Regions from separate parts of the Clostridium ljungdahlii DSM 13528 genome, predicted to be linked through region 1. Evidence: riboswitches for the same ligand, from Rfam matches in the RefSeq annotation. Region 1 holds a riboswitch; each other region holds the start of a gene.
The links. A riboswitch is a leader RNA that binds a small molecule or an ion and turns the genes downstream of it on or off. The one in region 1 is predicted to bind S-adenosylmethionine.

Region 1 (3,284 bases):
AGGTTCCTATAGCATCTGCCCTGCACTGCCTGCAGTGATACATCTGTTTTAATGTTAACTCACAATCTCTTCTCATATCATTCAATTCCACTTCAGTTACTGTAGGATTATTCTCAAATACACTTTCCTTAACAGGTATAAGATGCATAATATTCGTCATATATGCTCCACATTCCTTAACTTTCTTTACTATTTCAGGGATATGCAGATCATTAATTCCCTTTATCATAACTATATTTACTTTGCATACTATTCCTTTTTGTGCAGCATATTTAAGTCCTGACAATTGATTATTTAAAAGTACTCTTCCTGCCTCTTCTCCAACAAAAGTATCTCCTAAATAGTTTACAAATTTATATACTTTTCCACCTATTTTAGGATCAACTGCATTTATAGTTACAGTTAAATGTGTAACTCCTAATTCTATTAATTTGTCTGCATAAAAAGGAAGCATTAAACCATTAGTTGAAAGACAAAAAGTAATATCTTTTGATTCTTTCTTTATTAATTCTATGGATTTTTTAGTCTCATCAAAATTTGCAAGAGGATCGCCAGGCCCTGCTATACCTACTACTGTCAAATTTCTTACCTTATCCCTCACTATTTTAAATTTGTCTCTAGCTCCTTCAGGTGTTAGCACTTCACTTGTTACTCCAGGTCTGGTTTCATTTACACAATCATATTTTCTGTTACAAAAATTACAACTTACATTACACTTTGGAGCCACAGGTATATGCATTCTTGCATATTTATGGGCAATACAATTATAACAAGGATGCGTAAGTGTCTTTTCACTAATAGATTTTGTTGCAAGCTCTTTACTCATATTTTATTATCTCCTTTTCTACATCAAGTGATTCTTAGATTCAGGTGGAGTTTGCTTATAAGGAATACCTTTTCTCCATCTGAACCTTAGAAGAACTTATCCAGGCGCGTAGCAGTGCTTATCCCCCGCTTTGAAAAAATGGGAGTGTTAGCAATGGTAGCGATCGGATAAAAAAGGCCAAAGCAATATTTAAATTACTTTAGCCTTCAGTTTTCTGATCAACTAAATTTTTAAGGATAAACTACTATCCAATTCTTTTTTTATTTCATTAACTTTATCAAGTCTTTCCCAAGGAAGATCTATATCAGTTCTCCCGAAATGGCCATAAGCAGCTGTTTTTTTATATATAGGTCTCCTTAAATCCAGATCTCTTATAATTGCCCCAGGTCTTAAATCAAAAAGTTTATTTATAATTTCTAATATTTTATCTTTGCTAATCTTTTCTGTATTAAAAGTATCTACACTAATTGATACCGGTCTTGCAACTCCTATGGCATAAGCAATTTCTACTTCTATTTTATCTGCAGCTCCTGCTGCTACTAAATTCTTTGCTACCCATCTTGCAGCATAGGCTCCTGATCTATCAACTTTCGTTGGATCTTTTCCAGAAAATGCACCACCACCATGTCTTCCATATCCTCCATAGGTATCAACTATTATCTTTCTACCTGTAAGACCTGAGTCGGTTTCAGGGCCTCCTTTTACAAATCTTCCTGTTGGATTTACAAGATATCTTGTATTTGAATCAATAAATTTATGTGGTATTACACTTTTAATAACGAATTCTATCAAATCTTTTTCAATTTTATCATGAGTTATATTCTCATCATGTTGAGAAGAAATTAATACAGTATCCACTCTTACAGGTTTTTCACCTTCATATTCCACTATTTGATCACAAATCTTATCTGGATGACCTTCTGTCACTGATTCTGATGTAAATAATCTTCCCATTTCTATCATCCTCCAATAAATTTTTACTTAACTGCATCTTAGTCCATTGATTATTTAAATAAACAAAGTTCTTGGCATAAGATGGAGTTTTAACTCCATCTTATGCTTAGAACTCGTTATCCAGAGACGTAGCTGCTCTTTACTCCCACTTGGATAAGAGGGTAGTATTAGAGCAGGTAGTCATCGGATAAAAAAAGGCCAGGTTTCACACCATAGAAAAATCTTGCCCTCAAAACTTTTCTATGTAAATAAATGAAACTTGACCTCTAGTTTGTCTAGTCAACCAATAGACATTTAATACATTATTTTAAATAAAACTTCTTATTTTAAAATCGGATGAGTGCTCAAAGAGTAATGAGTCATATTAAAATATTTAACATGTCTTATTAAAAATAAAAAAACTTCCTGTTAGAAACTTCAGGAAGTTATGTCCTCTTGTTTCTCATCTGTCAGGTTTTACCTGCTGGAATTAACACCTTGAATATAAATTCAGGTTGTCGGGCATCATAGGGCCAGTCCCTCTGCCTCTCTTGATAAGAAATTTATTTGTTTAATTGTACTATAGTGTAAACTATATTTATTTGTTTGTCAACATAAATTTTTCTTTATCTCTTTCTAGAAAATAAAATAGCAATTCTGCCCGTTCTTTCTGTTTCTTTTCTAAAGTATCTGGTGCCCAATTGTAGAATCCTTGTCCGCTCTTACTTCCTAATTCTCCATTTTTAACTTTGCTTTTAATTAATTTGGAAGGCTCATTTGAATTGCAAAGATCTTTTAATAAATAAGAAGCTATTGAATTAACTGTGTCAAGCCCTGCTAAATCTGCAGTGCAAATTGGTCCTGTAATAGGTAGTCTTCTTCCAAGCCCATATTCAATAGCCTTATCAACCTCTTCTGGTTTTGCCCATTCCTGTTCTACTATATATAAAGCCTCTCTTAAAAGTGCATGCTGAAGTCGATTTCCAATAAAGCCTTGACATTCTTTCTCCATTCTAATAGCTTTTTTGCCTATAAATTCAACCCATTCCATAGTTATTTTCATTGTTTCATCTGATGTTCTTTTACCAGGCACCACCTCTACAAGAGGAATTAATTGTGGTGGATTCCAAAAATGAGCAACTACTACTCTTTCCGGATGCTTTGTATTCTTAGCTATATCTGTTGGTAATAATCCTGACGTACAACTCGATAAAATTATATTGTTAGGGCAAATTTCATCTAACTCTTTAAAAATATCTTGTTTAAGCTCTAAATTTTCTGCTAAACATTCAATTACTAAATCAGCACTTTGAGCTGCCTCTATAATTGTTTTAACAACTTTTATTTTACATAGAATTTCTTCTGGTTGTTTGTTATGAAATTTACCTTTTTCCTTAAAAAGTTTTAAACTTGATTCTATATTTTTCATTCCTTTGTTTAAACTTTTATCCGACCTTCCATACAATAATACATCTAATCCTGCTTGGGCACACAATAATGCTATTCCATGTCCCATCGTTCCAGT
Region 2 (3,284 bases), 2.3 Mb from region 1:
CCATAAGTTTGCAGAAATATCATTATATTTCTCACTTCATTTTGTTTAGAATAGGATTCCTCTATTAAAGCTATTTTTTTTGCTCCTATACCTTCTATTTCTTTTAATCTTCCTATGTTATTATCCAATATTTGAAGGGTATTTTCACCAAACTTCTCTACTATTTTCTTTGCTGTTACTGGACCTATGCCCGATATTATTCCAGAGGCCAAATATCTCTCTATGCCAATAGTAGTACTAGGTATTATCTCTTCAGAAGCCTGAACCTTAAATTGATTCCCAAACTGAGGATGAAGAACCCATTCCCCTACAGCCTTCAAATTTTGTCCTTCAATTATATTAGGTATACATCCTACTATAGTTACTTCATCTTTATTTTCTCTTATTTTAGCAACTACATACCCATTATCTTTATTTTGAAATATTATACTTTCTACAATTCCTTGTAATTCTTGCATAGAATCTCTCCTACCCTTATTTGCAAACAAAATCATATATTTATAAATAATTATACCACATTAAACTTTGTCTTAATCCACCATACTAAAAAAGCTCTATATCATTTTACAATATAGAGCTTTTCATTATTTACATATATTTTTTTATTTCTTCAACCTTATCTAGCCTTTCCCAAGGTACATCAATATCAGTTCTTCCAAAATGTCCATAAGCCGCAACTTGCCTGTATATAGGTCTTCTAAGATTTAAATCTTTTATTATAGCAGCTGGTCTCAGATCAAATACCTTGTTTACTATATCTACTATTTTTTCTTCCGGTATATTTCCTGTACCAAAAGTATCTACAGTTATAGATACAGGCTTTGCTACACCAATGGCATAAGCAAGTTGTATTTCCAACTTATCTGCAATACCTGCAGCTACTAAATTTTTTGCTACCCATCTTGCAGCATAAGCAGCAGATCTATCAACCTTGGTTGGGTCTTTACCAGAAAAAGCACCGCCGCCATGTCTTCCATAACCACCATAGGTATCTACTATTATCTTTCTTCCTGTAAGTCCAGAATCTCCCTGGGGACCTCCAACAACAAATCTTCCTGTTGGATTTATGAAATACTTAGTTTTATAATCTAAAAACTCTCGTGGTACAACAGGTCTTATTACATTGTTTATTATATCTGTTTCAATTTGTTTTCTAGTTACCATTTCATCATGCTGAGTAGATACTACTATGGTATCAACTCTAACTGGCTTATTGTCTTCATATTCTATAGTAACTTGAGTTTTTCCATCCGGTCTTAGATAATCTAAAACTTTATCTTTTCTAACCTGTGCTAATCTCTTTGCAAGTTTGTGAGCAAGACTTATTGGCATAGGCATATATTCTGGAGTTTCATTTGTAGCAAATCCGAACATCATACCCTGATCTCCAGCACCTATAGCTTCTATGGCCTCCATTTCGCCTTCCTTAGCTTCTAAAGCTTTATCGACTCCCATAGCTATATCAGATGATTGTTCATCAATTGAACTTATTACTGAACAAGTCTGGCAGTCAAATCCATATTTAGCTCTAGTATATCCTATTTCTCTTACAGTATTTCTAACTATTTTTGAAATGTCAATATAACAATTGGTTGATATCTCACCCATAACCAAAACCATACCTGTAGTAGTTGCAGTTTCACACGCTACTCTTCCATAAGGATCTTGTTCCAGTATGGCATCTAAGATAGCATCTGAAATCTGATCACACATTTTATCTGGATGGCCTTCTGTAACTGATTCAGATGTAAATAGTTTTCTCATTTTCTATACCTCCCATGTAAAAATATACTTTTCTTACAATAAGTGAATTAATTCTATTGCATTAAATGCTAATTTAAATCCTATATTCACAATATAAACTGAAATACCTAAAGTGGCATATCAATTAAAAAAACCTCTTCGATAAGAAGAGGTTAAATAACTTAACTACTCTCTTATCTTGCAGAATACTGCAGGAATTGGCACCTTGGTGATTTTCACTGGTTGCCGGGTTTCATAGGGCCTTGTTCCCTCCGCCTCTCTTGATAAGAGCTATAATATAATTTTTTGATTTATTAAGATTATAAAATTTTTATAAAATAAAAAACACCTAAAAGTGCCTTTATATTTATGGTGGAGGAAGATGGATTCGAACCATCGAAGTCACTGACAACAGATTTACAGTCTGCCCCCTTTGGCCACTCGGGAATTCCTCCGCATTTGGTGCTGGCAGTAGGAATCGAACCCACGACCTACTGATTACAAGTCAGTTGCTCTACCTGCTGAGCCATGCCAGCTTATTCTATTATTATTCTAAATGGTGGGCACAATAGGGCTCGAACCTATGACCCTCTGCTTGTAAGGCAGATGCTCTCCCAGCTGAGCTATGCGCCCTTATATTTATGGTGGAGGAAGATGGATTCGAACCATCGAAGTCACTGACAACAGATTTACAGTCTGCCCCCTTTGGCCACTCGGGAATTCCTCCATGTTTGGTGCTGGCAGTAGGAATCGAACCCACGACCTACTGATTACAAGTCAGTTGCTCTACCTGCTGAGCCATGCCAGCTTATTTTATTACCCTACGCTCTTTAAAACAAGAACGTACTCAACGTAAATTAGTATACAGTTTTATTAACTTATTATCAAATTTAATATATGATTAAATTTTAATATTATATATATCTTTCTCCATATTTCTCTATATTTCTTTCAAAATCATATTCACTTAATTTAACTTTAATAATTTGTATAAACTCATCATATAAATTATATATAGTGTTCTTCACAAGTACATACATAAAAGAAGGTGAATATATTGAATAAAGCAAAAACTAATTATAAAGATCCCTTAGCATATTACAAGCTTGCCTATTTTTTAAAAAATTACATTAATAACGATACCATAATTGTATGCATTGGTACAGATAGATATATAGGGGACTGTCTGGGTCCCTTAGTAGGTACACTTTTAAAGTGCAAACATTTTCCTCTACCTGTCTACGGTACAATCTCAGATCCTATACATGCTTTAAACATTGAAAGCAAACTGAATAAAATAAATTTACTTCACCCGCATAAAAACATTATAGGAATAGATGCTTGCTTAGGTGATCTAGAAACTATAGGCGATATTCAAGTAAGAGACTTTCCAGTTCATCCTGGCAAAGGTGTAGGGAAATCTCTCCCGGATGTAGGGAATTCCTCAATAATAGGTATAGTTGATTCAAATAGCAGTGAAGATTTATTTAATAATTCCAGCAGCAATATACGTCTTAATTTAGTTTTAAGTATGGCTGAAG
Region 3 (3,284 bases), 110 kb from region 1:
CAATTTTTGTTATATTAAATGCTTTCATATTAAAACCATTTTGAGTAATTGTACATTTATAACATTTATAAAATATAAGGCCATAAATTAAACAAATATTCCAAGCATAATTAAAGAAATTACACTTATGTTGTCATTAAGTCCAAGTAATTTTATTGAAGAATAAAATAAAAATGATAGAACACAGCATACCATATAAATTATTAGCACAACTTTAAGTGATTTTTTATTAAAAGTTATCTGAAAGCTCTCTTCTTTAGTGTTCATTTTATGTCCCCCTAAATATATTAATTTTTTTATATTTTTAAGTGCAAACTGAGATAAACAAAACATACTAATATCGTTAATTTAATTGTTTACACAATAAAATTGATATTGTTGACGATATATATTTTGATAATATAGAAGGATAGACTAATACATCTATGTCACTTCATTTCAAATTTGCTTTTTCTAATACAGATTTGAAAACTTTTACAAATTAAAAATGTACCTATTAATATATAAATAGGTACCAGACTATAAGTATAGATATTGATTATTAAAACTATAATTTGGTAACCTGGCAATCATAGAAAATAATTTTCTTTAGACCCATAGCTTTGCGACTTTACCTTTCGATAAATGTGCTATTATCAATGTAGTAATATAAAATATATTACACTAAAATTTTACAAAATTCAATGGTAATCGCATATTATTGTAATTTATACATAAAATATTTGCATATTTTGCATAAGCATTTAATTTAATCATATATCCTGTAACATAATTAGATTTTTATTGACATTGAAAAGCATAACATATATAATACATATTAGTTAATAAGAATTTTACAAAAAATTAAATAAATCCTTATCAAGAGAAACTTAGGGACTGGCCCTATGAAGTTTCAGCAACCTCATGTTTTTCCTATGCGTAAACATGTAAAGGTGCTAATTCCAGCAGATCATAATAATTCTGAAAGATGAGGGAGAGATGTTTTTTTAATAAACTCTCGTAATAACCTACGCTATTTATCCTCTTCTTTTTGGAAAGAGGATTTTTTATTTTTCAGTAAAAAATTCATGAATTTAAAATACATTACTTAAAGAGAGGAAGTGAATAATGTATTTTTACATATTAAAATACATTAGTACAAATTATGGACAAACTTACATCAAAAGAAATTATAAAACTTGCACTAAAAACTGGAGCTTCTCTAGCAGGCATTGCAAATGTTGAGGACCTAAAAAAAGCCCCTGCCTTTACTGTAGTACCTAAGATGCCTAAATATAATGGTGTTGGAACTTATATGCGTGGAGAAAAAGATAAATTTCTAACAGAAGTTCTATGGCCCCAGGGAATAAAAAGTGTACTTATTTTAGCTTATCATCATCCTATAGACAACCCTGCTGTGGATTATTGGATTGAAGATCACAACACCATAGGCAACAAAAAATTAATTAGTATTACCAAAGATGTTAAAAGCATATTAGAAAAGGAATGTGTAGAAACCTATTCTTTTAATTATCATGTTGAAAAGGGTGGCATATTCTTAAAAGATTCAGCTGTAACAGCTGGACTAGGATGCATAGGTAGAAATAACTTACTAGTCACACCTGAATATGGTCCGCATGTAAGATTAAGAGCACTTGGTTTAAGTTTGGATTTACAATCAACTGGTCCTTCTAGATACGATCCATGTAAAAGCTGCAAAATTAAGTGCTGGGAAAAATGTAAAAAAGGTGCATTTGCTAAGGAAATATATTTTTCTTCAGAATTAGGTAGAAATGAACTTCCTGGAAGAGTAGGGAATTTTGATAGAACCTTGTGTAATATACAAATGGAAGAAGATGTAGCTAGTATTAAGCCTATGAATATACCTGAAGTTTCTACAGAAGAACCTGTTAATGTTATAAAATACTGCAGAACATGTGAATATGCGTGTCCCATAGGTAAATAACTATATGTTTTATTGTTAGACAAAAGGAGGAAATTTAAAATGGACACAAATTCAAAAGCAAATGAACAAGGTCAACTTAAAAGGACTTTAAAAGCCAGACATATGAACATGATTGCCATAGGAGGGTCAATTGGAACTGGTTTATTTTTCGCCAGTGGAAGCGCTGTCAGCACAGCTGGACCTGGTGGAGCTGTTTTAGCTTATGTAATTATGGGAATTTTAGTTTATTTCTTGATGACATCCCTCGGTGAAATGGCAACACTACTGCCTATATCAGGATCTTTTGAAACTTATGCTACAAGATTTATTGATCCTGCATTAGGTTTTACCCTTGGATGGAATTACTGGTTTTGCTGGGCAATATGCGTTGCTGCTGAATTAGTTGCAGGTTCAATGATTGTTAAATTCTGGCTTCCAAATACCAATACTACTTTATGGAGTATGTTATTTTTAGTAATAATTTTTATCTTAAATATTCTTTCAGCAAGAATTTACGGTGAAAGTGAATATTGGTTTGCAAGTATCAAAGTTATTACAATTATAGTATTCCTTATAGTAGGCGTTCTCATGATATTTGGCATTTTAGGTGGAAAATCACCTGGATTAAGTAATTGGGTACTATCAGATGCTTCTGGAAAGAAAGGGCCTTTTGTTGGCGGAATATCTGCTATTATTAATGTATTTTTAGTTGCAGGATTTTCTTTCTCCGGAACAGAAATAGTTGGCCTTGCCGCAGGTGAATCGGAAAATCCTGAAGAAAATGTTCCTAAAGCTATAAAAAATGTTTTCTGGCGTATTTTACTATTTTATATGGGGGCAATTATAGTAATTGGTTTTTTAGTTCCTTTTACTGATCCAAACTTATTAAAAAGTGGGGCAGATAATATTTCATACAGTCCTTTTACCATGGTATTTAAAAGATCTGGCCTAGCAATTGCAGCAAGTATTATGAACGCAGTAATTTTAACATCAGTTCTCTCCTGCGGTAATTCAGGCCTCTATGTAGCTTCACGTATGCTTTATTCCCTATCCAAAGAAGGAAAAGCACCTAAATTTTTATCAAAAGTAAACAAACATGGTGTTCCTACAACTGCTTTATACTCCACAACTGTTATTGCTTGTTTTGCTTTTTTCGCCTCTTTGATTGGAGATGGAAAAATATATTACATACTCTATAATGCTTCTGGTATCACAGCCTTCTTTGCATGGCTAGGTATAGCTATTTGCCATTATAGATTTAGGAAAGCATACATTTCCCAAGGTAAAAGTTTAAATGATTTAAAATATAGAGCTAAGTTATATCCATTTGCCCCCATTATATCTATCATACTTTGTATAA

Region 2: another riboswitch for S-adenosylmethionine. It lies ahead of metK (methionine adenosyltransferase); the one in region 1 lies ahead of metK (methionine adenosyltransferase).
Region 3: another riboswitch for S-adenosylmethionine. It lies ahead of CLJU_RS11980 (hypothetical protein); the one in region 1 lies ahead of metK (methionine adenosyltransferase).

The regions. Positions count from the first base shown of each region.
Region 1 covers NC_014328.1:2,590,364-2,593,647, forward strand. The annotation lists gene nifB (nitrogenase cofactor biosynthesis protein NifB) at 1-826, opposite strand, end outside; gene metK (methionine adenosyltransferase) at 1,049-1,789, opposite strand; SAM riboswitch class I at 2,220-2,320, opposite strand; gene CLJU_RS11585 (3-hydroxyacyl-CoA dehydrogenase family protein) at 2,358-3,284, opposite strand, start outside.
Region 2 covers NC_014328.1:255,970-259,253, reverse strand. The annotation lists gene recD2 (SF1B family DNA helicase RecD2) at 1-458, opposite strand, end outside; gene metK (methionine adenosyltransferase) at 589-1,764, opposite strand; SAM riboswitch class I at 1,935-2,034, opposite strand; tRNA gene CLJU_RS01255 (tRNA-Tyr) at 2,114-2,198, opposite strand; tRNA gene CLJU_RS01250 (tRNA-Thr) at 2,204-2,279, opposite strand; tRNA gene CLJU_RS01245 (tRNA-Val) at 2,301-2,376, opposite strand; tRNA gene CLJU_RS01240 (tRNA-Tyr) at 2,386-2,470, opposite strand; tRNA gene CLJU_RS01235 (tRNA-Thr) at 2,476-2,551, opposite strand; gene yyaC (spore protease YyaC) at 2,801-3,284, shown strand, end outside.
Region 3 covers NC_014328.1:2,698,189-2,701,472, forward strand. The annotation lists gene CLJU_RS11975 (methyl-accepting chemotaxis protein) at 1-28, opposite strand, end outside; gene CLJU_RS22935 (hypothetical protein) at 88-267, opposite strand; cyclic di-GMP riboswitch class I at 554-641, opposite strand; SAM riboswitch class I at 853-974, shown strand; gene CLJU_RS11980 (hypothetical protein) at 1,145-1,945, shown strand; gene CLJU_RS11985 (amino acid permease) at 1,985-3,284, shown strand, end outside.